Regions from separate parts of the Cupriavidus oxalaticus genome, predicted to be linked through region 2. Evidence: predicted binding sites of a transcription regulator. Region 2 holds the regulator's gene; each other region holds the start of a gene.
What was found. Region 2 encodes sigma-54, which starts transcription at its own class of promoters, with help from an activator protein. Its sites were predicted from a motif close to TGGCANGNAANCTGCTTT; they were not measured.

Region 1: JTE92_RS05435 (ammonium transporter) is a predicted target of sigma-54. The motif match lies at 2,987-3,004, and genes of this name have one in related genera.
Region 3: JTE92_RS30715 (pilin) is a predicted target of sigma-54. The motif match lies at 6,374-6,391, and genes of this name have one in related genera.

The regions. Positions count from the first base shown of each region.
Region 1 is NZ_CP069811.1:1,217,058-1,227,206, reverse strand. It holds gene JTE92_RS05460 (class I adenylate-forming enzyme family protein) at 1-216, shown strand, start outside; gene JTE92_RS05455 (acid phosphatase) at 255-1,097, shown strand; gene JTE92_RS05450 (CreA family protein) at 1,114-1,590, opposite strand; gene JTE92_RS05445 (acyl-CoA thioesterase) at 1,607-2,092, opposite strand; gene JTE92_RS05440 (HU family DNA-binding protein) at 2,260-2,541, opposite strand; gene JTE92_RS05435 (ammonium transporter) at 3,036-4,238, shown strand; gene JTE92_RS05430 (mechanosensitive ion channel family protein) at 4,412-5,254, shown strand; gene JTE92_RS05425 (Bcr/CflA family multidrug efflux MFS transporter) at 5,259-6,476, opposite strand; gene JTE92_RS05420 (hypothetical protein) at 6,889-7,485, shown strand; gene JTE92_RS05415 (IS481 family transposase) at 7,710-8,822, shown strand; gene mdoH (glucans biosynthesis glucosyltransferase MdoH) at 8,937-10,149, opposite strand, start outside.
Region 2 is NZ_CP069812.1:328,005-338,153, forward strand. It holds gene mutY (A/G-specific adenine glycosylase) at 1-584, shown strand, start outside; gene JTE92_RS13875 (LON peptidase substrate-binding domain-containing protein) at 604-1,272, opposite strand; gene rapZ (RNase adapter RapZ) at 1,382-2,269, opposite strand; gene JTE92_RS13885 (PsiF family protein) at 2,395-2,721, opposite strand; gene hprK (HPr(Ser) kinase/phosphatase) at 2,899-3,870, opposite strand; gene ptsN (PTS IIA-like nitrogen regulatory protein PtsN) at 3,950-4,405, opposite strand; gene hpf (ribosome hibernation-promoting factor, HPF/YfiA family) at 4,767-5,117, opposite strand; gene JTE92_RS13905 (RNA polymerase factor sigma-54) at 5,166-6,644, opposite strand; gene lptB (LPS export ABC transporter ATP-binding protein) at 6,800-7,600, opposite strand; gene lptA (lipopolysaccharide transport periplasmic protein LptA) at 7,655-8,302, opposite strand; gene lptC (LPS export ABC transporter periplasmic protein LptC) at 8,423-9,052, opposite strand; gene JTE92_RS13925 (KpsF/GutQ family sugar-phosphate isomerase) at 9,096-10,079, opposite strand.
Region 3 is NZ_CP069812.1:1,293,381-1,303,529, forward strand. It holds gene JTE92_RS18415 (DUF2341 domain-containing protein) at 1-2,625, shown strand, start outside; gene JTE92_RS18420 (hypothetical protein) at 2,622-3,041, shown strand; gene JTE92_RS18425 (hypothetical protein) at 3,038-4,957, shown strand; gene JTE92_RS18430 (hypothetical protein) at 4,941-5,171, shown strand; gene JTE92_RS18435 (hypothetical protein) at 5,247-5,720, shown strand; gene JTE92_RS18440 (lysozyme) at 5,717-6,178, shown strand; gene JTE92_RS30715 (pilin) at 6,464-6,919, shown strand; gene JTE92_RS18450 (hypothetical protein) at 6,983-7,228, shown strand; gene JTE92_RS18455 (DUF2188 domain-containing protein) at 7,427-7,642, opposite strand; gene JTE92_RS18460 (DUF2188 domain-containing protein) at 7,763-7,984, opposite strand; gene JTE92_RS18465 (hypothetical protein) at 8,610-8,783, shown strand; gene JTE92_RS18470 (hypothetical protein) at 9,349-9,546, opposite strand.

The DNA of each region.
Region 1 (10,149 bases), on a different replicon from region 2:
GCGCACAAGACGCTGGGCGAGGAACCGGCCGCCGTGGTCAGCCTGAAACCCGGCATGCAGGCAACCGAAGCCGGACTGCAGGATTTCGTGCGCGAGCGGCTGGCGGCGTTCAAGGTGCCGGTGCGCATCCTGCTGTACCAGGAGATGCTGCCGCGCAATGCCAATGGCAAGATCCTCAAGTCGAACCTGCGCAAGCTGTTCGACCCGGCGGCCTGACCGGCCGGCGGGCAAACCATCACAACAAGGAATAAGAATTGACGCACCAAGCAAAGCGGGAACCAAGCCTGTCCAATCCCTTGCGCCTTGGCGCCGCCATGGCCGCCGCCGCGCTGCTGGCCGGCTGCGCGGCCGGCGGCACCAATCTGTCCGCGGTGCCGGAATTCCGCCCGGGCGTGCCGGCCGGCTACCTGGCCGCCGAGGCGCGCCCCGACAGCCTGAAGCTGCTGCCCGCCCCGCCGGCCCAGGGCTCGCCCGCGCAGGCGCTGGATGACGATGCGGCGCGCCAGGCCGGCACGCTGCGCGGCTCGCCTCGCTGGCAGGTGGCCGCCACCGACGCCGTGCTCACCTTCCCGCAGGCGGCCAGCGCGTTTTCTTGTGCGCTGGGCGTCCCGGTCAGTGCCAAGGACACGCCTTACCTGAATATCCTGCTGCGCCGCAGCCTGGTCGATGCCGGCCTGTCCACCTACGGCGCCAAGGACCGCTACCAGCGCACGCGGCCCTTCGTCGCCAACAAGACCGCGATGTGCACGCCAGACGACGCTGCCAAGCTGGAGAAGGACGGATCCTATCCATCCGGCCACAGCGCCATCGGCTGGGCCTGGGCGCTGATCCTGGCCGAGGTGGAACCGGCCCGCGCGGACGCCATCCTGGCGCGCGGGCGCGCCTTCGGCCAGAGCCGGGTGGTGTGCAACGTGCACTGGCAGAGCGACGTCAACGAAGGCCGCATGATGGCCGCGGCGACCGTGGCACGCCTGCATGCCGATCCGACCTTCCGCGCGGATCTTGAACAGGCGCGCCGCGAAGTGGCCGCGGCGCGTGCCGCCGGCGCCCGTGCGCCGGGCAATTGCCAGGCCGAAGCCGCGGCCCTGGCACCCTGACCGGGCCGGCAGCGCCTTATTTGACGGGAATCGCCGTGCCGGCCGGCACCGGCACGGCGGTCACGCTGTTCTGCGGGCTGCCGCTGACGATGCGGTCCGAATAGGTCAGGTAGACCAGCGTATTGCGCTTGCGGTCGACCGCGCGCACCACATGCAGGGTCTTGAACAGCACCGACATGCGCTCGGAAAAGACATGGTCCTGCTGCTTCAGCGGCCCCTTGAAGGCGATGGTGCCCACCTGCCGGCAGGCGATCGAGGCTTCCGGCGGGTCTTCCGCCATGCCCAGCTGGCCCTTGATGCCGCCGGTGCGGGCACGCGACACATAGCAGGTGATGCCGTCGACCTGCGGGTCGTCATAGGCTTCGATCACGACCTTGTCGGAGCCGGTCATGCGGAAATTGGTGCTGACGCTGCCGATCTCCTCGGCATGCGCACCGCCCGCGGCCGCCGCGCAGGCGGCCACGGCCAGGATCGTGCAGGATCGCTTCATCATGGTGGATGGCAACGCGTCAGGTCACCGACGACTTGATGTCGCCGTGGCGCTTTTCCATTTCCTGGCGCAACGCACGGCGCTGCTGGGCGGCCGCAAAACGCTGGCGCTCGACCTCGTCGCGCGGCTGCAGCGGCGGCACTTCGGCCGGGGCACCGTTGTCGTCGACCGCCACCATGGTGAAGTAGCAGCTGTTGGTGTGGCGCACCAGCTTGCTGCGGATATTCTCGGTCACGACCTTGATGCCGATCTCCATCGAGCTGCGGCCGGTAAAGTTGACCGAGGCCAGGAAGGTCACCAGCTCGCCCACGTGGATCGGCTGGCGGAACACCACCTGGTCCACCGACAGGGTCACCACGTAGCGGCCGGCGTAGCGGCTGGCGCAGGCATAGGCGACCATGTCCAGGTACTTCAGGATGGTGCCGCCGTGGACGTTGCCGGAGAAATTGGCCATGTCCGGCGTCATCAGCACGGTCATGGAAAGCTGGTGGGACTGGTCGTTCATGATGCGGAGCGTCTGGATTGCGGGGGCGGTCGCCCGGGCCGGCTGGCGGCATCCGGGCGCCGGCAGTTTAACCCGGATCGGCCCTGCCGTTGCCGCTCATCGCGGTGTGGCACACAACAAAAAAGCGGCCTGCCTGGCCGCCTTTTCACGCTGTGGACGCAAACTGCTTACTTCTTCTTGTTCACCGCGTCCTTGAAACCCTGTCCGGCGGAAAACTTGACCGTCTTGGCGGCCGGAATCTTGATGGTTTCGCCGGTGCGCGGATTGCGGCCGGTGCGGGCGGCGCGCTTGCCGGCGCTGAAGCTGCCAAAACCTACCAGCGTGACCGAATCACCCTTTGCCACTGCCTTCTTGATGCTGTCCAGCGCTGCGTTGAGCGCGCGCTCTGCGGCGGCGTTGCTCAGTTCTGCTTCCGTGGCGATGGCCGATACCAGTTCACCTTTATTCATGGCTGATTTCCCTTGTTGGTCGTCGTCACCGATGTGCTTGCCTGGCGGCAAAACATCGGATCGGCGCAGTCTAATCTGCCCCTTGTGCGTTGAGCAATCCCCAGTGGCACCAATGCAACGAAAAAACCCGCAAATCCTTGCTTGAGGCCGGTTAGCGGGCAATTTCCCGCGCTTTTCGCGCTTGTCACGGGCCGGATTTGCTGGACTTGCGTCGTTGTGCCGCAAGGCGGTGCCGGCGCCGCCCGGATGGGACAAATGCCCGAAATTGGGGCGACGCACCATAACGGGTCAACCGAGCTGCCGCGGACGCGCCATTCTGGCGCATTTCCGGCACAACTGGTGGCGCCGGCCCCTTGACGTCCCGCGTGCCCGGTTCCCTGCGCGCGGCATTCCGGTGCGGATCCTGCCCACTCCGGTGCAGTCGGCACCAGGATGCAGCCGGCACTGGAATGCTTTTTGCGTGCCCATGCGCCCATTTTGAGCATGAGATCACTATGGACAACTGGAAGAGCGGCACCGACGCCATGTTTATCCTGCTTGGCGCCATCATGGTGCTGGCCATGCACGCCGGCTTTGCTTTCCTCGAGCTGGGCACGGTGCGCAAGAAGAACCAGGTCAATGCACTGGTAAAGATTCTGGTGGATTTCGCAGTTTCCACGATTGCCTATTTCTTTATCGGTTACACCATCGCCTACGGCGTGCAATTCATGTCCGGGGCGGAAACGCTGGCCCAGAAAAACGGTTACGACCTGGTCAAGTTCTTTTTCCTGACGACTTTTGCCGCCGCCATTCCGGCGATTATCTCGGGCGGTATTGCCGAACGCTCGCGCTTCAATCCGCAACTGGTGGCGACATTCGTGCTGGTCGGTTTTGTCTACCCGTTCTTCGAAGGCATTGCGTGGAACCAGCGCTACGGGGTCCAGGACTGGATCACGCAGGTTGCCGGCGCGCCATTCCATGACTTTGCCGGCTCGGTGGTCGTGCACGCGCTGGGCGGCTGGATCGCGCTGCCGGCGGTGCTGCTGCTCGGCGCGCGCCGCGGGCGCTACCAGAAGGACGGGCGCATCAGCGCCCATCCGCCCTCCAATATCCCGTTCCTCGCGCTGGGCGCGTGGATCCTGGCGGTGGGCTGGTTCGGCTTCAACGTGATGAGCGCACAGACCGTCGACAAGATCAGCGGCCTGGTCGCGATCAATTCGCTGATGGCGATGGCCGGCGGCACGCTGGCGGCCTGGGCCGCCGGGCGCAACGATCCGGGCTTTGCCTACAACGGCCCGCTGGCCGGGCTGGTGGCGGTATGCGCCGGCTCGGACCTGATGCACCCGCTGGGCGCGCTGATCACCGGCGGCATTGCGGGCGCGCTCTTCGTCTACATGTTTACGCTGGCGCAGAACAAGTGGCATATCGACGATGTGCTGGGCGTCTGGCCGCTGCACGGGCTGTGCGGCGCCTGGGGCGGCATCGCCGCGGGCATCTTCGGGGCCAGGGCACTGGGCGGGCTGGGCGGCGTGTCGCTCGGCGCGCAGCTGATCGGGACGGTGCTGGGGATCGTGGTGGCACTGGTGGGCGGCACGCTGGTATACGGTGCGCTCAGGAAGCTGGTCGGCATCCGGCTCGATGCCGAAGGGGAATTCAACGGCGCTGACCTGACGCTGCACCGCATCTCCGCCACGCCGGAGCGTGAAACCAACTGGTAAGGCGGATGCGCCGCCCCGCGGCGCCTGGGCAAGCTGGCCTGCCGGCCCGCTTGTCTTGACAATTATTTGCTTGCACTTCCAGGCACGGCATTCCAATAATTGCCGTGCCCACGTATTGCGCCGCGTCAGCGCGCAGGGCTTGCACCACTCACCCAAATCGAGAGGACACGCCAATGGATGCCACGACTTTCGACAACCTCAAGACCCTGGTGGTCGCCTATGCGACGCAGTTCGGGGTCAAGATCCTGGCAGCGCTAGCGTTCTGGGTCATCGGCCGATGGCTGATCCATTTCGTGGTACGGATGGTGCAGAATGCGCTCACCAGACAGAAGGTCGACCCGACACTGCTGCGCTATGTGGGTTCGATCGTCACGGTCACGCTGAACGTGGTGCTGGTGATCGGCATCCTCGGCTACTTCGGCATCCAGACCACCACCTTTGCCGCGCTGATTGCCGCGGCCGGCGTGGCCATCGGCATGGCATGGTCGGGGTTGATGTCGAATTTCGCGGCGGGCGCCTTCCTGGTGGTGCTGCGGCCGTTCAAGGTGGGGGATTTCGTTACCATCGGCGGCGTCACCGGCACGGTGCGTGAGATCGGGCTGTTCGCCACCACGCTCGACACGCCGGACAACGTCCAGACCGTGATCGGCAACAACAAGATTTTCAGCGACACGATCCAGAACTTTACCGCCAACCCGTTCCGGCGCGTGGAGCTGAAGGCGCAGCTCGCATCCAGCACCGACGTGGCCGATGCCGTGGCGCTGCTCAAGTCGCGCATCGCGCAGATCCCGAACGTGCTGCCCGAACCCGCGGTCGACGTGGAGATACTGGAGTTCACGCTGGTCGGGCCGGTGCTGGCGGTACGCCCGTATTGCCACAACGACGATTACTGGCAGGTCTACTTCGACACCAACCGCATCATCCGCGAGTGCTTCGGCCAGGCCGGCTATGCCGCGCCCATGCCGGCACACATGGTGGTCGTACAGCAGGCCGCTGCCTTGCAGCAGGCTGCCTGATTCGTCAGGCAGCCGCCCGGCCAGCGCCGGAGCGGCCGTAGTAACGCATCAGCACCGCGCCCGCGCCGCATAGCGCCATCACCACGGCCAGCGGCAGCGCGGTGCCGTCGCGCCACAGGCTGACGGCCGCCCCGCCGAGCGTGCCCAGCGAAAACTGCAGCGTACCCATCAGTGCCGAAGCCGTGCCGGCGCGATGCCCCTGGTGCGCCAGCGCCAGCGCGGAAGCATTGGGCGTGACGCAGCCCAGCGCGCCGATAAAGACGAAGAACGCCGCCAGCAGCATCGGCAGCGTCGCCAGCCCGGCCAGCGCCGCCACGGCCAGCACCACGCCGGCGGCACAAGGCGCCAGCAGCGCCCGCCCCAGGACCTGGTCGAGCGTGCGACCGTGCACTAGCCGGCTGTTGAGCTGCGACATGACGATCAGGCCCAACGCATTGGCGCCGAACACGAAGCCATAGTGCGACGGCGCAATGCCGTGCAGCTCGATCAGCACGAACGGCGAACCCGAGATATACGCGAACATCCCCGCCGACCCGAAGCCTGCCGACAGCGAGTAGCCGACGAATTCACGGTCGCGCAGCAGTTCGCCATAGCTCCTGGCCACGGTGCCAAGCCGCAGCGGTGCGGCCTGGCGCAGGTCCAGCGACTCCTCCATGCGCCAGTGCACCAGCAGCAGGATGGCCAGGCCGGCCGCCGCCAGCACCCAGAAAATCGTGCGCCAGCCGGCCGCCGTCAGGATCGCGCTGCCGATGACCGGCGCGAGGATCGGCGCCAGCCCCATCACCAGCATCAGCGACGAAAACGCGCGCGCCGACTCATGTGCCTCGAGCCGGTCGCGGATCACGGCGCGCGCCATCACCATGCCGGCGCAACCGCCCAGCGCCTGCAGGAAGCGCCACAGCATCAGCGTCTCGGCACTGCGCGCCAGCGCGCATCCGATCGCCGCAACCACATAGAGGCCCAGTCCCAGATACAGCGGCGGCTTGCGGCCAAAGCGGTCGCTGAACGGCCCGTAGAACGCCTGCCCCAGGGCAAGGCCGACCAGGAACGTGCCGAGGGTCAGCTGTACCTGGCCGATATCGACGCCAAGATCGCCCGCAAGCGCGGGAAAGCTTGGCAGGTACATGTCGATCGACAGCGGCGCGATCGCCATCAGCGAGCCGCAAATCAACAGCCAGGCAGGAAAGCGCGCGGTCGAGGCAGCGCTCGGGGAACGGGACATGGAAGAGATCCGGTACACAGGGTTGCGTGGCGCGCACCGCCGCGGGCGATGCCGGGGCGCAGTCGCAAGCCGTTGGAAAGGCGCAATTGTTGCATAGCATAACGAAAGCGATGGCGCCGCAGGTTGCACAGGTTTGAAACACTCGTTCAGGAATATTGGCCCGCCAAGGTCGGGTTCGATGAAGTTGGCAAGCCTGGCAAACTTGTCAGATAGTGCAATCAAGCGAGCGGCAGCCCGGCATGCATGGCGTGCGTAGCGCTGACGCAAACCAGGATGGCAAGTGTGGCGCGCCTTTCACGCCCGGCAAGGTGGAGAGTACAATGCCAGCCTGTCGGCGTGAGTGTCGCGTGACATGCGCCGCCGGCCACGCAGAGACGGACGACAGTACCGCTCCCCGGCAACGTTAGCCTGCATGAGAACACGACACACGCCGATTTCCGCTTCGCCTGGCCTGGCCTCCCTTGCATGGGTGGCCGCGCTGCTGTTGCCACTGCCTCTGCATGCGGCGCCGGGGCCGGTGCCGGCGCGCAATGCCGCCGCGGCGTCGGCGCCGGCTCCCGCGGTCGACGAAGCCGAATCGCTGTCGCGCATGCTCAAGGGGGCGGCCACGGGCCAGAATACCGGGGCCGCCGGCGTGCCGGAGCTGTTGCGCAGCACCACTCGTCCCGATAGCGTGCTGGCGCGCGCCTGCCGCCAGCTCAACGATGCCCTGCCGATCGAAATCGACGGCGAGACGCGGCTGCGCCGCTGCCAGTCGGTGCCCGGCAAGCACGTCCTGTTCCAGCTGGAACTGACCAATTACCGCGGGCCGATGCTGGACCTGGCCAGCTTCGAGGTCAACTATGCCGCGCCCTTGCAACGCAATATCTGCGCCAACCGCGATGTGGAAATCCTGACCAAGCTCGGTGTCAGCCTGATGTTCCGATACATGACCCGCAAGGACCGCGGCGAGCGCCGCATCGGCGATGTCTACATCAACGCGCCGATCTGCACCTCGGCGCTGCGCTGAAGCACGCAGGAAACAAGAATCGGTTGCAAATGGCGTAGCTGGCGCCGGCGCCCTGCAAAATGAAAACGGCCCGCATCTGGCGGGCCGCAGCGTTTTCTCGCAGACTTTTCAAATGCTGCCGATTTACTCCCCTCTCCCATAAATTGTATGGACCGGGGACAAAGGTAACAGGTGTGCCAGGACATGGGTAACACTTTTCCCGCTTAGTCAGCGGGAGGACAACGTTGCCCTGGAGCCAAATCACCGTGAAGCAGCAAAGAGAAGAGTTCGTCCGCCTGGCACGCCAGGCGGACGCCAATATTGCGGAGCTTTGCCGCCGCTTTTGCATCAGTCGCAAGACCGGTTACAAGTGGTTGAACCGAGAAGATCTGGACGACCGAACTCGGCGGCCACATAGCTCTCCCGGCCGAACTCCAGCGGCAGTCGAAGAGAGCGTGCTAGCGATACGAGCCGAACATTCGGCTTGGGGCGCCCGCAAGATCGCACGCGTGCTGGAACGTGACCACTGCGTCCAAATCGCTCCCAGCACAGTCAATTGGGTGCTGCGCCGCCATGGCTTGATCGATCCGGCCGCCAGTGCGGCCGCTACAGCATGGCAGCGCTTCGAGCACGACCGGCCCAATGCACTATGGCAAATTGACTTTAAAGGCCACTTCGCCACCGACACGCAGCGGTGCCATCCGCTCACAGTCTTGGACGATCACTCCCGCTTCAATGTGCTGCTCAGGGCCTTGGGCAACGAACAGTTTGAATCCGTACAGGAAGCGTTAGAGAACGCGTTCGCGCGCTACGGGCTGCCCGAGCGGATCAATGCAGACAATGGCCCACCTTGGGGTTCTCCGGTGCCCCGGGCACTTACCACGTTGGGCGCTTGGCTGATTCGCCTGGGCGTGCGGCTCAGTCATAGCCGACCTCGCCATCCTCAGACCAACGGTAAGGACGAGCGCTTCCATCGAACCATGCAGGCAGAGCTGCTGGCCAACCAGCGCTTCCGGGATCTGGATGATGCGCAGCATCACTTCAGCCATTGGCGCCACGTGTACAACTTCAAGCGCCCACACCACGCGCTGGATATGGAGACACCCGCAAGCCGCTATGCGCCTAGTCCACGGGCGATGCCGCACGAACTCCCGCCCATCGAGTACGGCAGCGATGACATCGTGCGAAAGGTAGGCGACGGTGGGCGCATCTGCTTCCGAGGAAAGACGTTCCGGGTCGGACGAGCCTTGATCGGAACGCCCGTAGCGTTGCGCCCTCGCGTGGATCTGGACGGCACCTTTGACGTCTACTTCTGCCATCAAAAGGTGGCCACAATAGACCTACAGCAGGCCGACTAAACTGATGACTGGACTGTTACCCATGTCCCGGCACATGTGTTACCCATGTCCCCGGTCTATACAATAAATGGAAGAGGGGAGTAAACATTCTCAGCCTTGACTGCGCCACCACCGTCACGCCGCGCGGGGACGCAATGGCAGCACGTTGGCCGCCCTGCGCACCAGCATGCGCGTATCCTTCCAGCCGGCATCGGCCAGCGGCGAACCCCACACCAGCTCATGCAGCCGGGCCAGCGCGAACGGGTTGCCCAGCAGCAGGTGCTTCTGCGCCGGCGTCAGCGCGCGCGGACCATTCGTCAGCGCATGCTCGACCAGCGTTTCGTGGCGCCGGCGTGCCGCTTCGGGCTGCACCGGCCGCGCCGTCGCGGTCGCGCACATCAGCGCATTGGTGACGGGGTCAACCACCGCATCGACAAAGTCAGGCGTGTCCGCGGCGTTCTCGACATGCTGCTGCGTCTCGACGATCTCGCGCGGCACCAGCGTTTCTTCCGGGATCATGAACAGGCCCGCATTGCGCGAGGCACGGCCCAGCGACACGCGCGACAGCATCACCGACAACGGGATCGACAATGCCAGCGACCCGACAATCGGCAGCAGCCACAGCACGTACCACGGGTTCAGCCAGTAGACCAGCCCGCCCCACGCAAGCCCCAGCGCGGTATGCCAGCCGTGGCGGCGGAACGCCTCGCCCCAGGAGGTTTCGGCGTCTTCGCGCGGCGGCGATTTCCACGAGATACCCCAGCCGCTGTAGGCGGCGATCACGAACTTGGTATGGAACAGCATCCGCGTCGGTGCCAGCAGCGCTGACAGCAGCACCTCGACCAGCATGCTGGCAAACAGCTGCACCGCGCCGCCGTAGCGCCGCGCCTGCTTCATCAGCAGCACCACGCTGGCGAGCTTGGGCAGGAACAGCAGCGTGGCGGTCGCCGAGAACAGCGCCAGCGCCTTCTCCGGATGCCACTCGGGCCAGGTCGGGAACATCTGGTACGGCTGCGTGAAGTACTCCGGCGGCACCAGTGCATGCTTGGCCAGCATTGCCGTGGACAGCAGCAGGAACAACAGCCACAGCGGCGCCGACAGGTAGGCCATGATGCCGGTCAGGAACACCGCGCGGTGCACCACGTGGAAGCCCTGCTTGAGCCACAGCCGGAAATTCATCAGGTTGCCCTGGCACCAGCGGCGGTCGCGCTTGACTTCGTCGAGCAGGTTCGGCGGCAGCTCTTCGTACGAGCCTTCGAGGTCATAGGCGATCCACACGCCCCAGCCGGCACGGCGCATCAGCGCCGCTTCGACGAAATCGTGCGACAGGATCTCGCCGGACAGCGGG
Region 2 (10,149 bases):
TCGCCTATACGCAAGGGCTGATGGACCTGGGCGCGACGGTCTGCTCGCGCGGCAAGCCCGCGTGCCTGGCCGATGCCGGCGCGTGCCCGCTGTCCGCCGACTGCGTGGCGCGCCGCGACGGGTTGACCGGCGTGCTGCCCACGCCAAAGCCGCGCGCCGCGATCCCCGAGCGCAGCACGGTGATGCTGATGGTGCGGCGCGAGCGTGAAGTGTTGTTGCGGCTGCGTCCCGGCAGCGGCATCTGGGGCGGGCTGTGGAGCCTGCCCGAGATGCCTGTCGACACCGTGCCCTTCGATGCGGAAGCCGCCGAAGCCGCCGCGCTCGACTACGCCCGCGCCTATGGCGCACCCGTGCGCGCCGCGATGGCGGGCGAACTGACCCATGTCTTCACGCACTTCCGCCTGTTGATCCGCGCGATCCGCGTCGATGTGGGCGCAGGTGACCTGATGGTGCAGGATAGTGCCGCTGAAGCCGCCACGGAAGCGGCGCAGCGCTGGCTTTCGCTCGACGATCTCGATGCGCTGGGCACGCCCGCGCCGGTGCGCAGGCTGCTGGAGGACCAGGCCCGCGGCGGCCTGTTCTGAAAGGCGGCCGCGGCGCCGCTCAGACGATGTGGTTCTGCCGCATATAACGGTGCACGATCTCGATGCGCATGCCCGCATCGGGCAGCGCCATCAGCATCTGCTTGGCTTTCAGCGGCGCCGGCAGCAGTTCGCACAGCCGGTTGGCGACCCAGCTGGGATCGTCCCACAGGTAAGGCTCGTCGAACGGCATCCGGTCGGGCTGCTCTGCATGCAGCCGCGTGACGATCCGGCGCAGGGCGTCCAGGCATTCGCCAAGCAGTTCGAGCTTGCAGTCGATGATATCGGCGGGCAGTACTTGGGCACGCGCCACCAGCAGGCCATCGTCGCGGGTCTCGTGGCTGATGATCTGGAAACGCTCGCGCCCGCGGGCGCGGATCAGCAGCACGCCGAGCTGCTCCATGTTGCAGTCGACGATTTCGGCGAGGCAGCCGACCGTTTCCGGCACGGTGGCCTTGCCGGGCCGCGCCACTTCTTCGCCGCTCTCGATCAGGCAGGCGCCGAACGGCGTGCTGTCGCGCAGGCAGTTGCGCACCATGTCGACATAGCGCGCCTCGAACACGCGCAGCGGCAGCCGGCCGCCGGGAAAGAGCACGGTGTGCAGCGGGAACAGCGGGAGGTTGTCTAGCGTCTGCGGCCCGGGGTCGGACCCGGCGGACGAGGTGGGGCGGTAAAGGTCGGTGGAAGACATGCGGTGCCAGCGTGCATAAGTGGATGCAGGGGGATGCCAGAATGCAGCAACGGCGCGCCGCCGGACCGTACGCCGCGCCGCCGATGCCCGCAGGCATGCACGCTTGGCGTCAGCCCGCCGGCGCGAGCTCTCGGTGTCTCACCAGCACATTACCATGCGCGCGGAAATAGTTGGCGAGCCTTTCCGCAATATAGACCGAGCGATGCTGGCCGCCGGTACAGCCGATGGCGACGGTCAGGTAGCTGCGGTTGTCGGCGATGAAACTCGGCAGCCACTTTTCCACATAGGCGCGGATGTCCTCGGCCATCGCCAGCACCATCGGCTGCGCCTGCAGGAAATCGATCACCGGCGTGTCGCGCCCGGTCAGCGGGCGCAGCGCCAGGTCGTAATAGGGATTGGGCAGCGAGCGCACGTCGAACACCATGTCGGCGTCGCTGGGCACACCGTGCTTGAAGCCGAAGGACTCGAACAGCAGCGTCAGGCGCTCGCTGTCGTTGCGGATCAGCTCCTTGATCCAGCTGCGCAGCGTATTGGTGCGCACATTGCTGGTGTCGATGCGGTGCGCGGCCTCGGCCAGCGGGCTCAGCAGCTCGCGCTCCATTTCGATCGCTTCCATCAGCGCGGTGTCGTTGAAGGCCGGCTCGCCGCCGGGGCTTACCACGCCACCATCGGTGCGGATCGACAGCGGATGGCGCCGGCGCGTCTCGGAGTAGCGCTGCACCAGCGCGTCCGTGCTGGCCGTCAGGAACAGCACCTCGACCTGGTGCTCGCCGGCGAGCGTGCGCACGGTATCGGGCAACTGGTCGAGCGACTCGCGGCTGCGGATGTCGGTGGCAATGCCCAGGTGCGTATAGCCCTGGCTGGAGAGGTAGCGGGCCAGGTCCGGGATGAACTGCGCCGGCAGGTTGTCCACGCAGTAGTACCCCGCATCTTCGAGGACGTTCAGTGCGACGGACTTGCCGGAACCGGAAATGCCGGTGATGAGGATGATGCGCATAGCAACTGAAGCATAGCATCACGTGATGGTCGCGTCATGACAGCGGGATGACTGCGGCCCCGGAAACAACGATGGCGAACCTCGCGGTTCGCCATGCCGTGGTTGGCTCGGGGGAAAGACGTGCCTCAGGCCGACTTCGACAGGCACTCCTTCATGTACGCCTTGTATTCGTCGCCCTTCTTGCCCTTGCCTTCCTTGCTGCAAGCGGCCATCTTTTCCTGCTGGGTCCTGGGCGTCGCGTCCGGCTTGGCCGACAGGCATTGCTTCATGAACGCCTTGCGCTCGTCCCCCTTCTTGTCGCCGGCCTGCGTATTGCAGGTCTTCATCTTTTCCTGCTGCGCGGTGGGAGCTTTGTCCTTGGCGGGCGCTGCCGGCGCCGACGCCGACTGGGCGAAGGCCACGGATGCCAGCAGCGGGGTGACCAGCGCGCACATCGCGATCAGTTTCTTCATGCTTGCTCTCCTTGGTGTGGAAAACATCACGGCCGCACGGTGTCAGGGCTGGCGGCGGCCTTGTCATGGGCTCGATGCCCATTACAGCACAAAACGGCAGACTGGACGCTGGCGTTGACGGCGGGGGAAGCCGCCGTTGTAAGCAATTGAAAACGCGTGCGCGGGCAACCAGCCCGCTCAGAGCAGGCGGCCCTGGCCGCGCGAGACCGCATCGGCCTGCATCGCGGCGCGCTGGCGGTCCATGAAGTCACGCAGCGTGTCGATGCCGCGCAGGCGCAGGATGGTATTGCGCACCGCGGCCTCGACCAGCACGGCGAGGTTGCGGCCGGCCGCCACCTGGATCTTGACCATGTGGATCGGCAGGCCCAGCACGTCGAGGTATTGCGAATCGAGCGGCAGGCGCTCGAACTCGCCGTCGTTGCGGCGCACCAGCTGCACCACCAGCTTGATCTTCATTTTCCGGCGCACCGCGGTCTCGCCGAAGATGGTCTTGATGTCGAGCAGGCCCAGGCCGCGCACTTCGAGCAGGTTCTGCAGCAGCGGCGGGCAGCGGCCCTCGATAAAGTCCGGCCCCAGGCGCACGAAGTCAACCGCGTCGTCAGCCACCAGGCCGTGGCCGCGCGAGATCAGTTCGAGGCCCAGTTCGCTCTTGCCCAGGCCCGATTCGCCCATGATCAGCACACCCATGCCGAGGATGTCGAGGAATACCCCGTGCATGGTCACGCGCGGCGCGGAAATGCGCGACAGATACAGGCGCAGGTGGTCGATCACCGCGGCCGACGACACCGGCGTGGTGAACAGCGGCGTGGAAGAGCGCGTGCAGCGCAGCTCCAGGTCCGGCGGCGGCTCCATGCCGTCGGCCACCACCAGGAAAGGCGGCTCCAGCAGGATCAGCTCGCCCATCTGGCGCTTGCGGATATCGTCGTCCAGCCGCTGATAGTAGGTGATCTCGGGCTTGCCGAGTACCTGGATGCGGTTGGGGTGGATCAGGTTCAGGTGGCCCACCAGGTCCGCGGCGGAGGTGGCTTCGCGGGCGAATTCGACGTCGAAGGCGCGGTCCGCACCTTCCAGGCCGGCCACCCACGAGAGTTTGAGGTCGGCTGCGTTGTCGTCGAAGATGGACTGGGAGGTGACGCCGGTGAGTTCCATGCGGGTATGACGTGTGGGGCGGTGTGCCAGGCGCTGCGCCTGTCCGGTCTGTGCCGGCCCGTTCAGGACGATCGGTGAATCAGGGATGCCATTCGGTCAGCAGCTGGTGCACGGCTTCGGAAGTGGGCAAGGTCGCCAGCCCTTCGCGCATGTCGCGGTCCGACAGCAGCTGCGCGATCTCGGACAGGATTTCCAGGTGCTGCTGCGTGGCCTGTTCCGGCACCAGCAGGAAAATCAGCAGCGACACGGGCTTGCCATCGGGCGATTCGAACGGGATCGGCTCGGCCAGGCGCATGAAGGCGGCCAGCGGCTGCTTCAGGCCCTTGATGCGGCCATGCGGGATCGCCACGCCGGCGCCGAGTCCGGTGGAGCCCAGCGACTCGCGCGCGAACAGGTTGTCGGTCACGGTGGCGCGCGCCACGCCATGGTTGTTCTCGAAGAGGAGCCCGGCCTGCTCGAACACACGCTTCTTGCTGGTGACGCTGACGTCGAGGGTGATGTTGCCGGGTGGCAGCAATTTGGCCAAACGATTCATGGGCGATGCGCAGGATTTCAGTTAGCGGGCGGATCCGCCGTTCCGCGGGGCAGTGTGTGGCTCGGAGGCTGCCGGTCGCCGGCAATGCCGAGGCGTCCGGCCATTATAGAGCAGCGGCCTCCCTGTGATTGTGCAGCGCAGCGCCGCCCCGGTTGGCGTCCGCACCTTAACCGGGCGCGGGCGGGATGCGGCTCTGCATGTATGGCGCAGCATACACCCTGCCGCGGCCGTTGCGAACACTCCGTCTCAAACGGGTGACGAGCCTTTGCTCGGGCGCCACAGGCGCAAAAAAGCCGCGCTATGCGCGGCTTGCCTTGTTCAGTCTTGATTCAGCGGCCCTCTGCGGGGCCACCGGGCACGCTCATTGCTGCATCTGCGCTGCGGCCATCTGGTACTTGACCGCTTCGCGGTCGTGGCCTTGCACGCGGTCCTTGTAGCGCAGTACCTGACGGTCCAGCTTGTCGACTAGTGCGTCGATCGCCGCATACAGGTCTTCATGATGCGCTTCAACGAAGATGTCCTTGCCCCTGAGATGTAGATTGATTTCCGCATATTGCCGCCTGTCCTTTTCCTTGTGATTGTCGACAGAGAGCAGCACGCTAACGCCAATGACCTGATCGAAATGCCTGACGATTCGCTCCAGCTTCGTTTCCACGTACTCACGCAACGGCGGCGTGATGTCAAGGTGGTGTCCACTGATCTTGAAGTTCATAGCGCTTCTCCTTCTGAAAGAGCCTCACCAGGCAGGCGGTGGGCTCGGCTACAAAGACTTGCGGAGATTCACTGCGGGGATCTTCAGGGCTTCGCGATATTTGGCAACGGTGCGACGTGCGACAACGAAGCCTTGCTCACCCAGCAGTTCGGCGATGCGACTGTCGGAAAGGGGATTCCTCGGGTCTTCGGCTCCTATCAGTTGCTTGATCAAGGCGCGGATGGCCGTTGATGAAGCCGCGCCACCGGTTTCGGTGGACACGTGGCTGCCGAAGAAGTACTTCAGTTCGAAAGTACCCATCGGCGTTGCCATGTATTTATTGGTCGTCACCCGGGAGATGGTTGACTCGTGTAATCCCAGTGTATCGGCAATCTCCCGCAAAACCAAGGGGCGCATGGCGATTTCGCCGTGCGTGAAAAAGTTCTTTTGACGCTCGACAATGGCCTGTGAGACACGCAGGATCGTGTCGAACCTTTGCTGGATATTCTTGATCAGCCAGCGTGCTTCCTGCAGTTTCTGCTGCAGGCCCGCGGTACCCGACTCGCCTTTCGCGCCGCGCAGGATCTGCGCGTACATGTCGTTGATGCGCAGCCTCGGCATCACATCCGGATTGAGCTGCGCGATCCAGCCGCTGCCGCTCTTGCGCACGAACACATCGGGCACCACAAAGTCGGCTTCGGGGCGGCTGTAGGCGTGGCCCGGATAGGGCGCCAGCGAGCGGATCAGTTCGTGAGCGGCCTTGAGTGCAGGCTCGTCTACCTGCAGGGCTTTTTTCAGGCGCGTGTAGTCGCGCACCGCCAGCAGCTCGAGGTGGTTGTGCACGATGTTCAGCGCCAGTTCGCGCTGCGGGTGCTGCAGCCGGCGCAATTGCAGGCCCAGGCACTCGGCCGCGTTGCGCGCGCCCACGCCCGGCGGGTCGAAGCTTTGCAGCAGCGTTAGCATCGCCTGCAATTCCTCGATCTCGAACTCGAGTTCTTCCGGCAGTTCGGCGCAGATCTCTTCGAGCGTTGCACCGAGGTAGCCGTCGTCGTCGAGCGATTCGATCAGGAAGATGGCCAGGCCCTTGTCGCGCACCGAGATCTTCAGCGGCGTGAGCTGTTCCATCAGGTATTCGCGCAGCGTGGGCTCGGCTTCGCGCAGCTGCATCGGCGTCTTCTCGTCTTCGTCGCCTTGCGGGCGGCGCGCGAAGTCGTCCAGGCTCCAGTCGCCGCCATAGTCTTCGCCGCCATTGCTGTCGCCGTAGCTGTCGTCGTCGGCCGCGCCATCGCTGCGTGCCTCGCCGTTGCCTTGCGGTTCGGCGGGTGCCGGCGCCGGCGCGCTCTGCACGTTGACCGAACCATCGGCGGCCACGCGCAGCGGGCTTTCGATCCAGTCGTTCTCGCGTTCGAGCAGGGGGTTTTCCGTGAGCGCCTGTTCGACTTCCTGCTGCAATTCCAGCGTTGAAAGCTGCAACAGCCTGATCGACTGCTGCAGTTGCGGTGTCAGTGCCAGGTGCTGGGAGAGGCGGAGCTGTAGCGACGGTTTCATGCGACCTATTTTATGCGCATCTTTCCGTCGTTGGAACGGAAATTGCTATCGATGTCGCGGCTTGATCGACGCCGGCAGTGGGCTGGCCCATATCGAGATCATGGGGCCGAAAGCGGGGAGAATCAATGGCCTGCCGCTGCGGGCAGGCGGGTACATCACATGCGGAAGTTTTCGCCCAGGTAGACGCGCCGCACCGATTCGTTGGCGATGATCTCTTCGGGCTGCCCGGCGGCCAGCACGGTGCCTTCGCTGATGATGTACGCGTGGTCGCAGATGCCAAGCGTTTCGCGCACGTTGTGGTCGGTGATCAGCACGCCGATGTTGCGCGCCTTCAGGAAGCTGACGATGCGCTGGATCTCGCCCACTGCGATCGGGTCCACGCCGGCGAACGGTTCATCCAGCAGGATGAAGCGCGGCGACGAGGCCAGCGCGCGCGCGATTTCCACGCGGCGGCGTTCGCCGCCGGACAGCGACAGCGCGGGGTTGTTGCGCAGGTGCGCAATCTGCAGGTCGTCGAGCAGCGCGTCGAGCCTGCGGTCGATCTCGGCCTTGGCCAGCGGTTTGCCGTTTTCCACCTGCAGCTCCAGCACGGCGCGGATGTTTTCCTCGACGTTGAGCTTGCGGAAGACCGATGCTTCCTGCGGCAGGTAGGACAGGCCCATGCGCGCGCGCTCGTGGATCGGCAGGCCGCTGATGTGGTCGCCGTCGAGCACGATATCGCCCTCGTCCAGGTTCACCAGCCCCACGATCATGTAGAACGAGGTGGTCTTGCCCGCGCCGTTGGGGCCGAGCAGGCCGACCACTTCGCCGCTCTTTACGTCCAGCGAGACATCCTTGACCACGGTGCGCGAGCCGTAGCGCTTCTTCAGGTGGCGCACGACCAGCGTGCTGCCGCCTTCGAGGACGGCCGTGGCTTGGACGGAGGGCTTTTCGGCGATGGTGGCGGTATCGGTCATTGGCACAGTCTGGCGTTCAGCGTTTCAGGCGAGGCAGCGAGCCCCCGCCCGGCGTCAGGGTTTGTTGGCGGGCGCGGGCGCCGGCTTCAGGTCCAGCGGCGAGCCGCTGGCCGAACCCTGCGCATTCGGGTCCTGCCGCGGCGACAGCACCGCGCGCACGCGGCCCGACGGATTGGCGGCCGAGGTGTTGTCGCCGCCGCCGGCAGCCGTGTAGAACTCCTTGCGGCTGTCGTAGGTCAGCACCGCGCCGCGGATCTCGTCGAGCATCTTGGCGCCCTGCAGGCGCGCCATGCGCGCATGGCCGATCAGCTTGGACAGCTCCTGCTTGCCGTCGTATTCGATGCGGTCGCCCCAGCCGTCGATGTACTCGTCGACGCCTTCGCGCTTCTGGCGGATATAGGCCTGCTTGCCCGGCTTGGAGGTGGCCACCGCGAACTGGTAGCCCTCGGGGTCGGTGCGCAGTTCGGCCGCATCCGACTTCAGGATCATCGTGCCCTTGGTCAGCACCACGTTGCCGGTCAGCGTATAGATCTGCTTGACGTCGTCGTAGCTGGCGTTGTCGGCCTCCAGCACCATCGGCTTGTCGCGGTCCGCGCGCTCGGCCAGCGCGGGCTGGGCCAGCAGCAGGCCGAAGGCCATGGCCGCGGCGAGCAGGGCCGGGGCGGCGTGTCGACGGGACGAAGTCGTCAGGGAAGCAGTCATGTTGGCAGCAGTGGCTAGAGGGCGTGGTGGTGCGGGTTATGCAGATCGGGCGGGTCGTGCGGGACGGGCAGGGCGCGCGGCGGCATGGCCGTTGCCGGCCGGGCGGCCGCGCGGACCGGGTCAGGGCCCCGGCGTACGGCCAGGGGATGGCCCGGTGACGATGGTGCCGCGAACGTTGCCGAGCAATTGTACTTCGCGGGTGACGTTGTTGAAGATCAGCCCGTTCGCGGTCATCACCGAGGGGCCGCGCGTCAGCTTCACCGGCTTGTCGGTCTTGACGATGTCGTCGTTGACCAGCAGCTGGAAATAGCTCGACGCGGCGGTCAGCTGCGGATCCTTGGACGGGTCGGCGCCTTGCTGGCGCAGGATATGACCGTTGCCGTACAGGTCGATCACAGAGCCTTCCGCATTCATGCGGCCCAGGTCGGCGCGTGCCGTCACCGGCGGCCTGTCCGGTTCGTAGGCGCGCAGTGCGGGGCGCGTGACCTCGTAGGTCTGGTCGTCCTCGAAGTGGACCATGCGCTCGCCCGTGAAGCGGATCTTGGTGCTGCCGTCCTGCGCCAGTTCCGTGGCCGAGAAGCGGTCCATGAAATAGTCCGGCTCGTGCTTCTTGGCCGCCTGCGTGTCCTGGCTTTCCCTGGGCGAGTTGATCTGCACCAGCCAGAAGGTGCTGCCGGCGACGATGGCCATCAGCAGCAGCGGCAGCAGCCGCATGACGATGCCACTGAGGGAGGCGATGAGTGCCTGCATGGTGTGCTTGTCGGTGTGCTTGTCGGTGCTTCTCGCGCCCCGTTCAGATAACCTTGGCGCGGGTCAGGTCGTGGATATGCAGCGCGCCGGCCAGGCGGCCGTCGTCGTCGACCACCAGCAACTGGTTGATGCGGTTGGCTTCCATGACCTGCACCGCCTCGACGGCGAGCTGGTTCTGGTTGACCACATGCGGGTTGCGGTGCATGACCTCGCCGATGGGAACGGTCTTCCAGTCGCGCGGGGTTTCCAGCAGGCGGCGCAGGTCGCCGTCGGTGAAGACGCCGATGGCATGGCCGTCGGGATCGACCACCGCGGTCATGGCCATGCCCTTGCGCGTGATTTCCATCAGCGCCTGGGCCAGCGGGGTGTTCTCGCGGACACTGGGGACTGCATTGCCGGTGCGCATGACGTCGTGCACATGGGTCAGCAGCTTGCGGCCGAGTGCGCCGCCCGGGTGCGAGCGGGCGAAGTCTTCCTCGCCGAAGCCGCGCGCGTCCAGCACCGCCACCGCCAGCGCATCGCCCAGCGCCAGCGCGGCGGTGGTGCTGGCCGTCGGTGCCAGGTTGAGCGGGCAGGCTTCCTTTTCCACGCCCGCGTCCAGGTGCGCGTCGGCCAGCTTGGCGAGGTTCGACTCAGGATTGCCGGTGACCGAGATCAGCCGCGCGCCGATGCGCTTGACGATCGGGATGATCGACAGCAGCTCGCCGGTCTCGCCGGAATTGGAGAAGGCGATCAGCACGTCGTCGCGCGTGACCATGCCCAGGTCGCCGTGGCTGGCCTCGGCCGGATGCACGAAGAACGCCGGGGTGCCGGTGGAGGCCAGCGTGGCCGCCACCTTGCGCCCGATATGGCCGGACTTGCCGATGCCGGAGACCACCACGCGCCCGCTGCATTGCAGGATCATCTGCACGGCGCGGGCAAAGTCGTCGGTCAGGCGGCCGGAAAGTGCGGAAACCGCATCGGCTTCGGTCTGGAGTGTGTCGCGGGCGAGCCGGAGTGCTCGATCCGCATCGAAATTGGCTATCATGGCGTCGAAGTATACCAACGAATGCGCTGGCGTCCGGGGCCGCCTCCAACTGCCCACGCGCCTGCCGCAC
Region 3 (10,149 bases), 970 kb from region 2:
GACACGTCGAAAACCGCGCTGAACAGCGTGTGCGTCGGCACCTGCGCGCTCAGCACCGCGCAGAAGCAGTTCGGCACCGCGTCGCTGAAGACCGGCAGTGCCAATGGCAACTACCTGAAGCTCGGCGCCGGCAAGACTGCCCTCGACTTCGGCAGTAGCGACTTCACCGTCGAAGCCTGGGTGTGGCCGGTCTCGCAGGGCGCTGACTACGGCGCGATCTTTGGGCGCTGGGACGACGCAAGCAGCAACAAGGACTGGTTGGTCTGGCGTGCGGCCGATGGCTCGGTCAACGTGTCGATCAACGGTAGCCAGGTGGTAACCGGTGCCGCAGGCGATCTGCCGACCGGTGCCTTCGCGCATGTGGCGCTGGTGCGCTCGGGCACCACCCTGATGGTCTATGTCGGCGGCGTCGCCAAGGGCAACGGTACGTTCTCCGGCGCAATCAATTGCGCAGTCGGGCAGGCCAACGTACTCGGCCAGTCGAACTTCTCGGCGGGCTCGACCTACCTGGAGGCGTATTACGACGATTTTCGCGTCAGCCGGGGGCTTGCACGCTACACCTCGGGATTCACGCCGCCGGCCGCCGCGTTCGAGGACTACTGGAACATCGTGCTGCTGGCGCACTTTGATAAGAGCTATCCGGCGGGAACGGGCGCTGGTCCGACGTGGCTAGACTCGTCGCGTTACTGCCGGGTGTTGTACAGCAGCTCCGCGTCGGACGCGGTCAACACCACGGTGACCAAGTTCGGAGGGGGAAGCTGCTACCACCCGGGTACCTACCTGCTCGCCCCCGACGCGCCGGAGTTGAACTTCGCCGCGAACGACTTCACCGCCGAGGGCTGGTTCTACCCGACTATCGTGGCGGCGGGGCAGGCCGGGCTGATCAACAAGCAGAACCTGGTTGGCAACTTCGGCCCGTTCGACGTGTACCGCACCGGCTCACAGGTGGCGGCGAGGCTGTCGACAACTGGAACCAGTTGGACGCACACCATCGCCGCTGCGGGTAGCCTGACGGTTAACACTTGGCATCACTTCGCACTGGTGCGACAAGGGGCGACGGTCACGCTGTACCTAAACGGCACCTCGATTGGCTCGGTATCGGTCGGCGCTGGCGTGGCGTTGGCGAACAACACCGCTTATTCGTTGGTAATTGGCGGTTATACCGGCAGCAGCTACCTGGGTGCCTACCTTGACGAGTGGCGCGTGATCAACGGCGTGGCGGCCTATACTGGCAACTTCACGCCGGCGACTGCCGCTTTCACTGATCCTCCGATGGACGTTGTGGCGACGGGGCAACTGCGCGGAGAGCGTATTCGCGCCGCGCAAGCTGCGCCCATCCCGGTGGTGAACCGCAAGGCGCCGCTGACTTCGTACGGCCCCTTCCGCCTGAAGGATGCAACCTGGGGCGGCACCGCCAGCGTCAGCGGCAACGTAACGGTGAACAACGTTGCGGCGGTACGTCGGGTATCCCTGATGGACCTGAAGTCGATGGCGATCATCAAGGCCGCTTGGAGCGACACCAACGGTGCCTACAGCTTCCCGAACATTGACGGCAGCCGCAAGTATCTGGTGCTGGGCCGCGACTACACGCAGACCTACAACGCGGTGGTGCAGGACAACATCACGCCGGTGGAGGCCGCACCGGCGCCGTTCCGACCGGCACGTCGCAAGCTGCGCTTCGTCGCCGGCGGCACCGGCCTGGGCGCCAACTACCCGGTGCTGGTCCGCGTGGCCGAGGGCGGCTCCACCAATCTGGCAGCGCTAGCGTTCTCCGGGGCCGACCTGGTCGCACCGGTGCGCTACATGCCTCGCGCCCGGGACGACGTGGCCGATATCGTGTTCACCGACACGGCCGGCAACCAGCTCGACTTCTGGATGGATGCGGTCTACGGCACGGCACCGGACCGCGTGGCCTTCTACTGGGTCAAGTTGCCCGGCGATCTCGATGCAGGGCCGGTCGAGATCTATGTGAAGTACAACACCGGCGTGACGCAGACCAAGACCAGCAACGGCGCCGGCCTGTTCCCAACGCTGTTCGACGACTTCAACGTAGGCACGCTGTCGTCGCAATGGGCTAGCAGTGCCTCCATCGCCATCAACAACTCGATCATCTCGCTGCAGGGAAACGGCTCCGCGATGTATGTGCAGTCGGTCGCCACCTTTGCGGCCGGGCTTGAGGCGCTGGGCTCCTTCACGCAGTTCGGCACGATGAACGTCGCCGGGTGGGTGACCAGCCAGTTCGGCTTCGTCAGCAGCACCGCCAATAACGCCGCCGTGGCGGCACTGGAGAACACCGGCGACCTAGCCACGCAGTCGCGCCTGAGCATCAATGCAGAAGCCACCAGTTCGGCCAACGGTCGATTCACGCCGCAGATCGGCGGGGTATTGGCGCAGCCGAGCCGGATCTCGGTGGGGCGGGCAACCGATGGCAGTTCCACCGTGGCGCTCAACGGTAATGTGTTGATGGCTCGCGCCGGCGCCGGCACAGCGGCAGCCTACCTGTCGATCCACCGCAGCGCCACCAGCGGGGGTGCCGGTATCAGCGCCTTGGACTGGGTGGCGCTGCGCAAGTACATTCCGAGCGGCCCGCCCGCCATGCAGCAGTTTCCGGAGGAATTCCTGTGACGCTCGCCTTTTCAACCACCGTGATCAATGACCGGCTCCAGGCGCTGACCCGCGCCATCGACGGCGGCTCGGGGCCGGGGCTGCTGAAGATTTATGACGGCACGCGCCCGGCAACCGGCGCCGCCGTGACCACGCAGCAGCTGCTGGCGATGCAACCGTTCAACGACCCGTCCGCTGGCAGCATCTCCGGCACCACGCTGAACCTGAGCATCGGCGCGTCGGTGCTGGCGTCGAAGACGGGCAATGCCAGTTGGGCGCGCATCACCGACAGTGCCGGTACGTTCGTCGCCGACCTGGACGTTTCTGCCTCGGGAGGAAGTGGAGAACTACAATTGAGCGCCGGTGGCACTCCGACCACCCAACTATACGAGGGCGGCGTTTTCTCCATCTCGGTGGCGACGCTGGTTGAAGCGTGAGCAATGTAGATCTCGACTTCCACAAGGCTTACACGCCCCCGTCTGGTGGGGCGGTAGACCTGAACTTCTCGCTGAACCCCGATGGTGTACTCACCGCCGGGGTTTTGGCGATGGTGCAGCCGAGTCCGACGCTGCAGATCACCGGAAACGCCCAACCCGCCACTCCGGTCGAAGGCTCCTGTACCCTGACGATCTCGTCGGTGCAGACCGTCCACCTGACCGCCAACTACGATAACAATGTGTTCCGAGGGCCGAGCGTGATTCCCGGTAGCGCCTGGCAGGCGGCCGTCCCGAATCCGGCGGACAGGTCCAGCACGTTCCAGCAGGCCGGCACTCAGCGCACCGCGCACCAGGACACCTGGCAGCCGGCCGCCCTGCAGACGGCGGAAAAAGGCAGTGGATTTGAGCAGGCGGCCACCGCGCGGACCGTGTCCGGCGGCGGGTGGCAGGCGGGCGGCCACGTCGAGCAGTTGCTGCTGTCGCGGTTCGAGTACGGCATCCGGCTGCGCACCGCGCCGCTCGACGGGTGGCAAGCCACCTTGGCTAAGCCCCGCGCCCTGACAGACGGCTTCCAGAATGGCATCCGCAAGCGCGGCGAGGCGAGGTTGCCGTGGCAGGAGACCACCCCCGCCGCGCGGGACTGGCGCTTCACCTCGCAGCAGGCGGAAAAGACCCGGTGCGCGCCGGTGATCCCCTGGCAGGAGGCTAAGCAGGCGTACTGGGCGCCGGGCGAGGTGCCGCCGGTCGAGCCGCCCGATGAAACGTACGACGGCACTGGCAAGCCGTTGGATTTCCGCTGCCTGTGGCTCGACTATGCCGGCGACGACATCCTGCTGAACTTCGCCATCGACCCGTGCCCGCCGGTAAATCCGCCGGATGGCGAAACCATCATCGTCCCTGTCAAGAGGGTCTACATCGTGATCAACGCAACTACTCTGCGCCGTGTCGACGGCAACGTCCTGATCCCCGCATTCTCGATGTCGCTGAGCATCGACGCTGATTCCTGGACATGGGGCTTCAATGCTTCGCTGCCGGCGGAAACGCTCGACGCCATCGAGCCGGGCTCGGACGGCACGCCGGTCGAACTCGAAGCGGTGATCAACGGTACTGCGTACCGCGTACTGGCCGAAAAGATCAGCCGTGAGCGCACGTTCGGTCGCGCGGCTATCCGCGTGAGCGGCAAGGGCAAATCAGGGCTTCTCGACACGCCGTATGCGCCCGTGCAGAACTTCAGCAACTCGTCGGCCGCGCGCACGGCGCAGCAGTTGGCGAACGACGCGCTGACCGTCAATGGCGCCAGCATCGGCTGGACCGTCAACTGGCAAGCAACGGATTGGCTCGTACCCGCGGGCGCTTGGTCGCACCAGGGCTCCTACGTCTCTGCACTGAACGCGATTGCCGGCGCGGCCGGGGCATACATCCAACCGCACCCGAGCCTGAAGACGCTCAACGTTCTGTCCAGGTATCCGACGGCGCCGTGGAACTGGGGTTCGGTGACACCCGACTTCGAGCTGCCGGCTTCCGTGACGACGCGCGAGGGTATTGAGTGGCTGGAGCGTCCGCGCTACAACCGCGTGTTCGTGTCGGGGCAGGGGCAGGGCGTGCTCGGCCAAGTCACCCGCACCGGCACTGCCGGCGACATCCTCGCGCCGATGATGACGGACGCGCTCATCACGCACGCAGACGCAGCGCGGCAGCGCGGCCTGGCAATCCTCGGCGACACAGGTCGACAAGCTCACCTCTCGCTGCGTCTGCCGGTGCTGGAGGAAACGGGCGTGATCCAGCCGGGTAAGTTCGTGCGGTATGTCGACGGCGGCGTGACGCGCATCGGCATCGTACGCAGCACCAGCGTCGACGTGAGCAACCCGGAAGTGTGGCAAACCATCGGAGTGGAAACCCATGTCGCTACTGCGTAATCCCTACAAAGTCCTGCGCGACCTGATGCCGGACCCTCCGCTCCAGGTCGGCACGGTCGTGTCGATCACGGGCAGTGTGGCGTCCATCCAACTGCCCGGCGGTGGCGTGGCGCAGGCCCGCGGCGAAGCGGCTGTCAACGACCGTGTGTTCTTCCGCGACGGCGTGATCGAAGGACCGGCACCAACGCTGCCCATCGTCCTGATTGACGTGTAGGCGCAATCCATCCGCAGGCGGCGTTCTGCTGCCCGCCATACGGTGTTCACCTGGACAACTTTCAGGAGGACACCGATGTTCAGCGCAATCCTTTCATTCCTCGGCGGCTCCGCATTCCGACTGATTTGGGAACAGATCAGTCAGATGTGGACCGCCCACCAAGAGCAGAAACACGAACTGGAGCGCATGCGGCTGCAGGGCGAGCTTGACGCCGCGGCGCACGAGCGCAACCAGGCGGCAATCAAACTGCAGGCGGATCTCGGCGTGCAGACCATCCGCGTGCAGGCTGAAGCGGATCTCGCGCGGCTCGATGCGACCACGTTCGGGCAGGCGGTCACCGAATCCATGAAGCCGTCTGGCATCGCACTGGTCGACACCTGGAACGGCATCGTGCGGCCGGCAGCCGCAACCATCGCGCTGATGCTGTGGTGCGTGGCGCTGAACGCGCAGGGCTTCAAGATGACCGAGTGGGACCGCGAGCTGGTGGGCGTGATCCTCGGCTTCTTCTTCGCCGTGCGCGTGCTGTCGTCGACCCGGAGCAAGGTATGACGGTCGCCGAGTTTCGCGCGCTGGCAGTCCAGGTTGCTGCTGCGCTGGCTCGGCGCTTCGAGGGGCTGTATCTGCGCCCCTACCTGTGCCCGGCCGGCGTCCCAACCATCGGCTACGGGGCGACCCGGTACCTGGACGGACGCGCGGTGACGCTGAAAGATCCGCCCATCACCCGGGTGGTCGCCGAGGTAATGCTGCTCGACCAGGTGCGCACGGTCTATCTGCCGGCGGTGCTGAGGCTCTGCCCGGGTATCGACACGCCCGAGCGCCTGGCTGCGATCATCGACTTCGCGTTCAACCTCGGGGCTGGCAACCTGAAGGCGAGCACGCTGCGCAAGCGGATCAATGCGAAGCGATGGGCAGACGTTCCGGCCGAGATCCGGAAGTGGAACCGCGGCGGCGGTCGCGTACTGCGCGGCTTGGTGCTGCGGCGCGAGGCAGAGGCAGCGTTGATATAGTCGGGGCTAACTTCTGATAGAAACGTTGCTAAACCGGGTGACAAAATTTGTCACCCATCGCACAGACAGGGTGACAAATTTTGTCACCTCTACACCCCTCTGTGGGTGACAAAATTTGTCACTTACTCGCCGTGTTCGCAGCCGCACTGACAAAAATTGTCGTTTCACCCCGGGTTTTAACTCATTCGAGGTACCTGGCACACCTCATGCTCTATTGCCTGCCAGCAGCAATTCGCTGCGTAACTTAAAATTCTTGGGGGTCAACTCATGCTGAAAAAAGCGCGGATGGGAAAACGGGTACAAAAAGGCTTCACGCTGATCGAACTGATGATCGTGGTCGCGATCATCGGTATCTTGGCGGCAATTGCTATCCCGCAATATGCTGACTACCAGCAGCGCACCAAGGTGTCCGGCGCCGCAGGCGGAATTGGGGCATTTAAGACGGCTGTTGCTATGTGTGCTCAGGACAAGGGTACGCTCACTGGTTGCGGCGGTGGTGTGGGCGACATTCCGGCGGACATCGCTGCAGCCAATGCTGGCGCAACGGTCGCGTATGTCGATCAGCTCACGACGGCCAACGGTATTATTGATGTGATTACCACCGGTACTACCTCGGCGGGCGCTAAGATGGCGCTGAAGTACACCCCTGCCTTGGCAAACGGCGTTGTGCAATGGACGATTACGGGCACTGGCTGCGATGCTACGACGCCTGGTCGTGGCATTAAGTGCGCGGCCAACTAAGCGTTTAGTTGCGAACATCGGGCGCCCGCTGTATGGGGCGCCTTTTTCTATCTGGAGTATCCGTTGACGCTGCCCATCCTACCCAGCGCAGCCGAATTGGTCGCCTCGCTGGACGAGGAACTGATCGATCTGCTGTACGAGCGCCTCAAGATGGCGGCCGAACTGCCCCCGATCGAGACGCCCGATGACGTGGCCCGGGAGGTTCAGCGCATGCGCAATCTAGCTGCGATTTATCGCGTGCCGCCGGATCTCGGGGAGGCGATGGCGCTTGCGCTAATAGAAGCGCGCAAGCAGTGGAAGGGTGCATAAAGGCAAAAAGGCCCGCCATTGCACCACATCACTCTTCGAGGGGTCATGTAGTACGGCGAGCCGCCGACGAGTCGGCATGCGTAGTGTCCAGCAATTCGCGGCGCTAGGCAATTGGCGTGTCGTCTGCGCCCAACAGCTTAACGGTCCCAGCAATGCTTCGCAGCCGGTTAGGCGCGCAGCCTTTGGCGGGCATCGGCGCTAGTGAGTGTCCTTGCTGTAGGTGTAGCGTTCGCGGATTTTGCCGTTTCGGCCGTGGATGAATAGTGCAACGCCATCCTCTTTCGCTTTTTCTGTGCCAGCGGCGACCGCCTGATCCTGCGTCAGGTATTCCGCGCTCGCTTCGTCTTCCCCCTCGACCTCGACGACCCAGCCGAACTTGCCGGTTGGGATCAAGTGGATATTGTGCGCGTGCATGGTGGCGTCCTCCATACTGTTAATAAATTACATCTAGCGCTGGTGCGCCCGGAGTGCCATCGGCGACTGTGCGAGACCGCACAGTCGGATCGTGTGCGCGTCTTTTCGTCGCCAGTCGAATTACTCGACGACGCTGGCTTCGCATTCCTTGAAGAACAGTTCATCTGGCTTGTCATCGATGCCATGAATCAGTAGGACGGCGTCGTTCTCAATTGCTATTTTCATCGCTGCAGCGATTGCTACACCCCGCGAGGCACAGGGGACATGATCCTCTGATCCCTCACAGGCCACTACCCAGCGGCGATCCTTGGTGAACATCACTTCAACTGTGGATACTGACATCGTCATCTCCGCTCGTTGTTTATATCTCCTTTCTAGGGGCAGGCGGGGGTGGGTTCTGTCGGACGCGGTCCTACATTCTTGTAGGTCACGATGAAGGTGTTGTGGTGGCTGGCTACGGACCGAAGGGGCGAGCGCCGGGCCAGCAAATGACACCACAGCTGGGTCGCGAGGGGAGGCCAGAAAAGAAAACCCCCGGACGGACCGGGGGTTCAACGGGAAGGGGACAACATGAAGTTGCGCCCGAACCGCAGTATATACATGCTCTCTGCTTCATACCACAATTGGGTGATGTATTTTTAGACATATGTTCCGAGATCTGGCGATGGTTGGCGCATCCAAGCCCGGACCACGCCGCGTGTCGTCCTCGGGCCTCCCATGACCTTCAGTAATCCTCGGCCATGCCAAATGGAGGCCGTAAGGCTACACCCAAGCGTCTCTGATGCTGTGGGCCAGTTGGGCGTGCGGACATGCGCTTTCTTTGTGGTATCGCTCTCAGATGAGTCCTCTGGCCGTCCATCGAAACGAGCCCGGGTTTCCGTTGCGTCGCCAACATTTCTACCACCTCACGCTACGTTTCTTAAATGAAACTTAGGTTAGTGCTGTACTGAACTGTGTGGGGGGGGCCGTGCACGACCGCGACTTGTTCTTTGCCGTCCTTGGGGTGATCGTGTTTTTGGGCTATCTGGTTTTCGGTGGTGTTCCGATCTACGAGCGCCTTACGGCGGGCATCAATGCTATCCATGCCATCATGCAGACAGCAAATCATGCGGGCGAAGACAGAGCTGGGCGCGTGCGCTGAACTGGGATACTGGCGCTGCCGTAGCGGACCCGCTCACCCACTTCGGTAGGCCGCGCGGTGTGGCGCGGGCGCGATCTGCGCAAGCTGTTCCTGTCCGTCTTTTGGGGGAGAGCGGTGAAAAGGCCGGGGCAGCCCGCCGGCGTTACTTCGCTGTGAACGTGGAGAGCGTTATCAAGAAGGCGGCGATTCCTCGTAACCCTGTCAGGGTCTCTGATCTCGTTGTTCACCAGCAATCCCGGTCCCGTCCCCGTCGGCGGACTGTATCGGGAAGGTTAAACAATGGACGTAAGGCTTGATATGGGCCATATGGTTGATTTGCAAGCGATGCGCGGATTTCGAATGTAGGCCAAATAGAAAAAGCCCTCGGCCGGGGTGGGCGAGGGCACAAGCATGCGCTGCGCTCAGTGTTGGCAGGGAGGGAGCGCATCCGATCACTTTATGAGGCCAGGCGCCTTGCGGCAATTAGACTTTGTGAAATTCAGAGTTAAGCGATCACGCGGCGGCGATTGCGGTGGACGCCCCTAGCACGGCGGCAGAATTGGTGCCGGGGCTTGGGTGTCATGGGTCAGCTTCTACGAGCGATGGTGGCGAGGAACTGGCGGCCTCGACCGGTAAGGCGTACGCGCCCTTGTTGGTGCGCTTGGCGGTCCATCTGTACGAGTTCTTTGCGCGCCAGGGCATTCAGGTCGGCGGGATCCAATTCGGGCGTCTCGTTGGCATCCTTAAGGAGCATCAAGGCGGCAATTTCATGTGGGCTCAGCATCTTCGTCTCCGGCGAAGGGGATAGGTTTGCATGAAGTCCGCACAGCCGAAGGCTGCGCTCGGTAATAGTCCGCCCACTTTGTGTTGACCCAAGCCGGCTCGCAACGCGGGAAACATTTTTTTACGGCATGAGCTGGGGCTGTGCGCCGCGAAAGCGCAACACCGAAATCTTCTTGTGATGTCAAGCTCGCGCGAAGTCGCTTGGCTTCGCCCCAAGCTGATCGCCGATCGCAAATCGGCGGCCATAAAAAAAGCACCATCACAGGTGCTCGGCGCTTTCAGTTGTCGTTGCACGCGGCCGAACCGGATCATTTGACCCGGTTCGGATTTGCAGGTCGCCGGCCTGCACGACCACGTTTCATATGGGGAAATGTGATCGTTTCGCTGACCTACCTTCGCTTGCTACGGGCGTGTCTCAGTCAGCACTTAAATTATAGGTCAGCCGGTAACTGCCTCAAAACTTGGTGGCCACACTAGTATGAAAGAGCGTTTGGTGGTCCAAATGCGTGCGGAGCGGACATGGTCAACTTCGAAATGGAGCAGCGGCACTTAGCCCAGTCCCAAAGGCATTTGCGGGAGGGAAGGGGACGAGTGCGGCAACAGA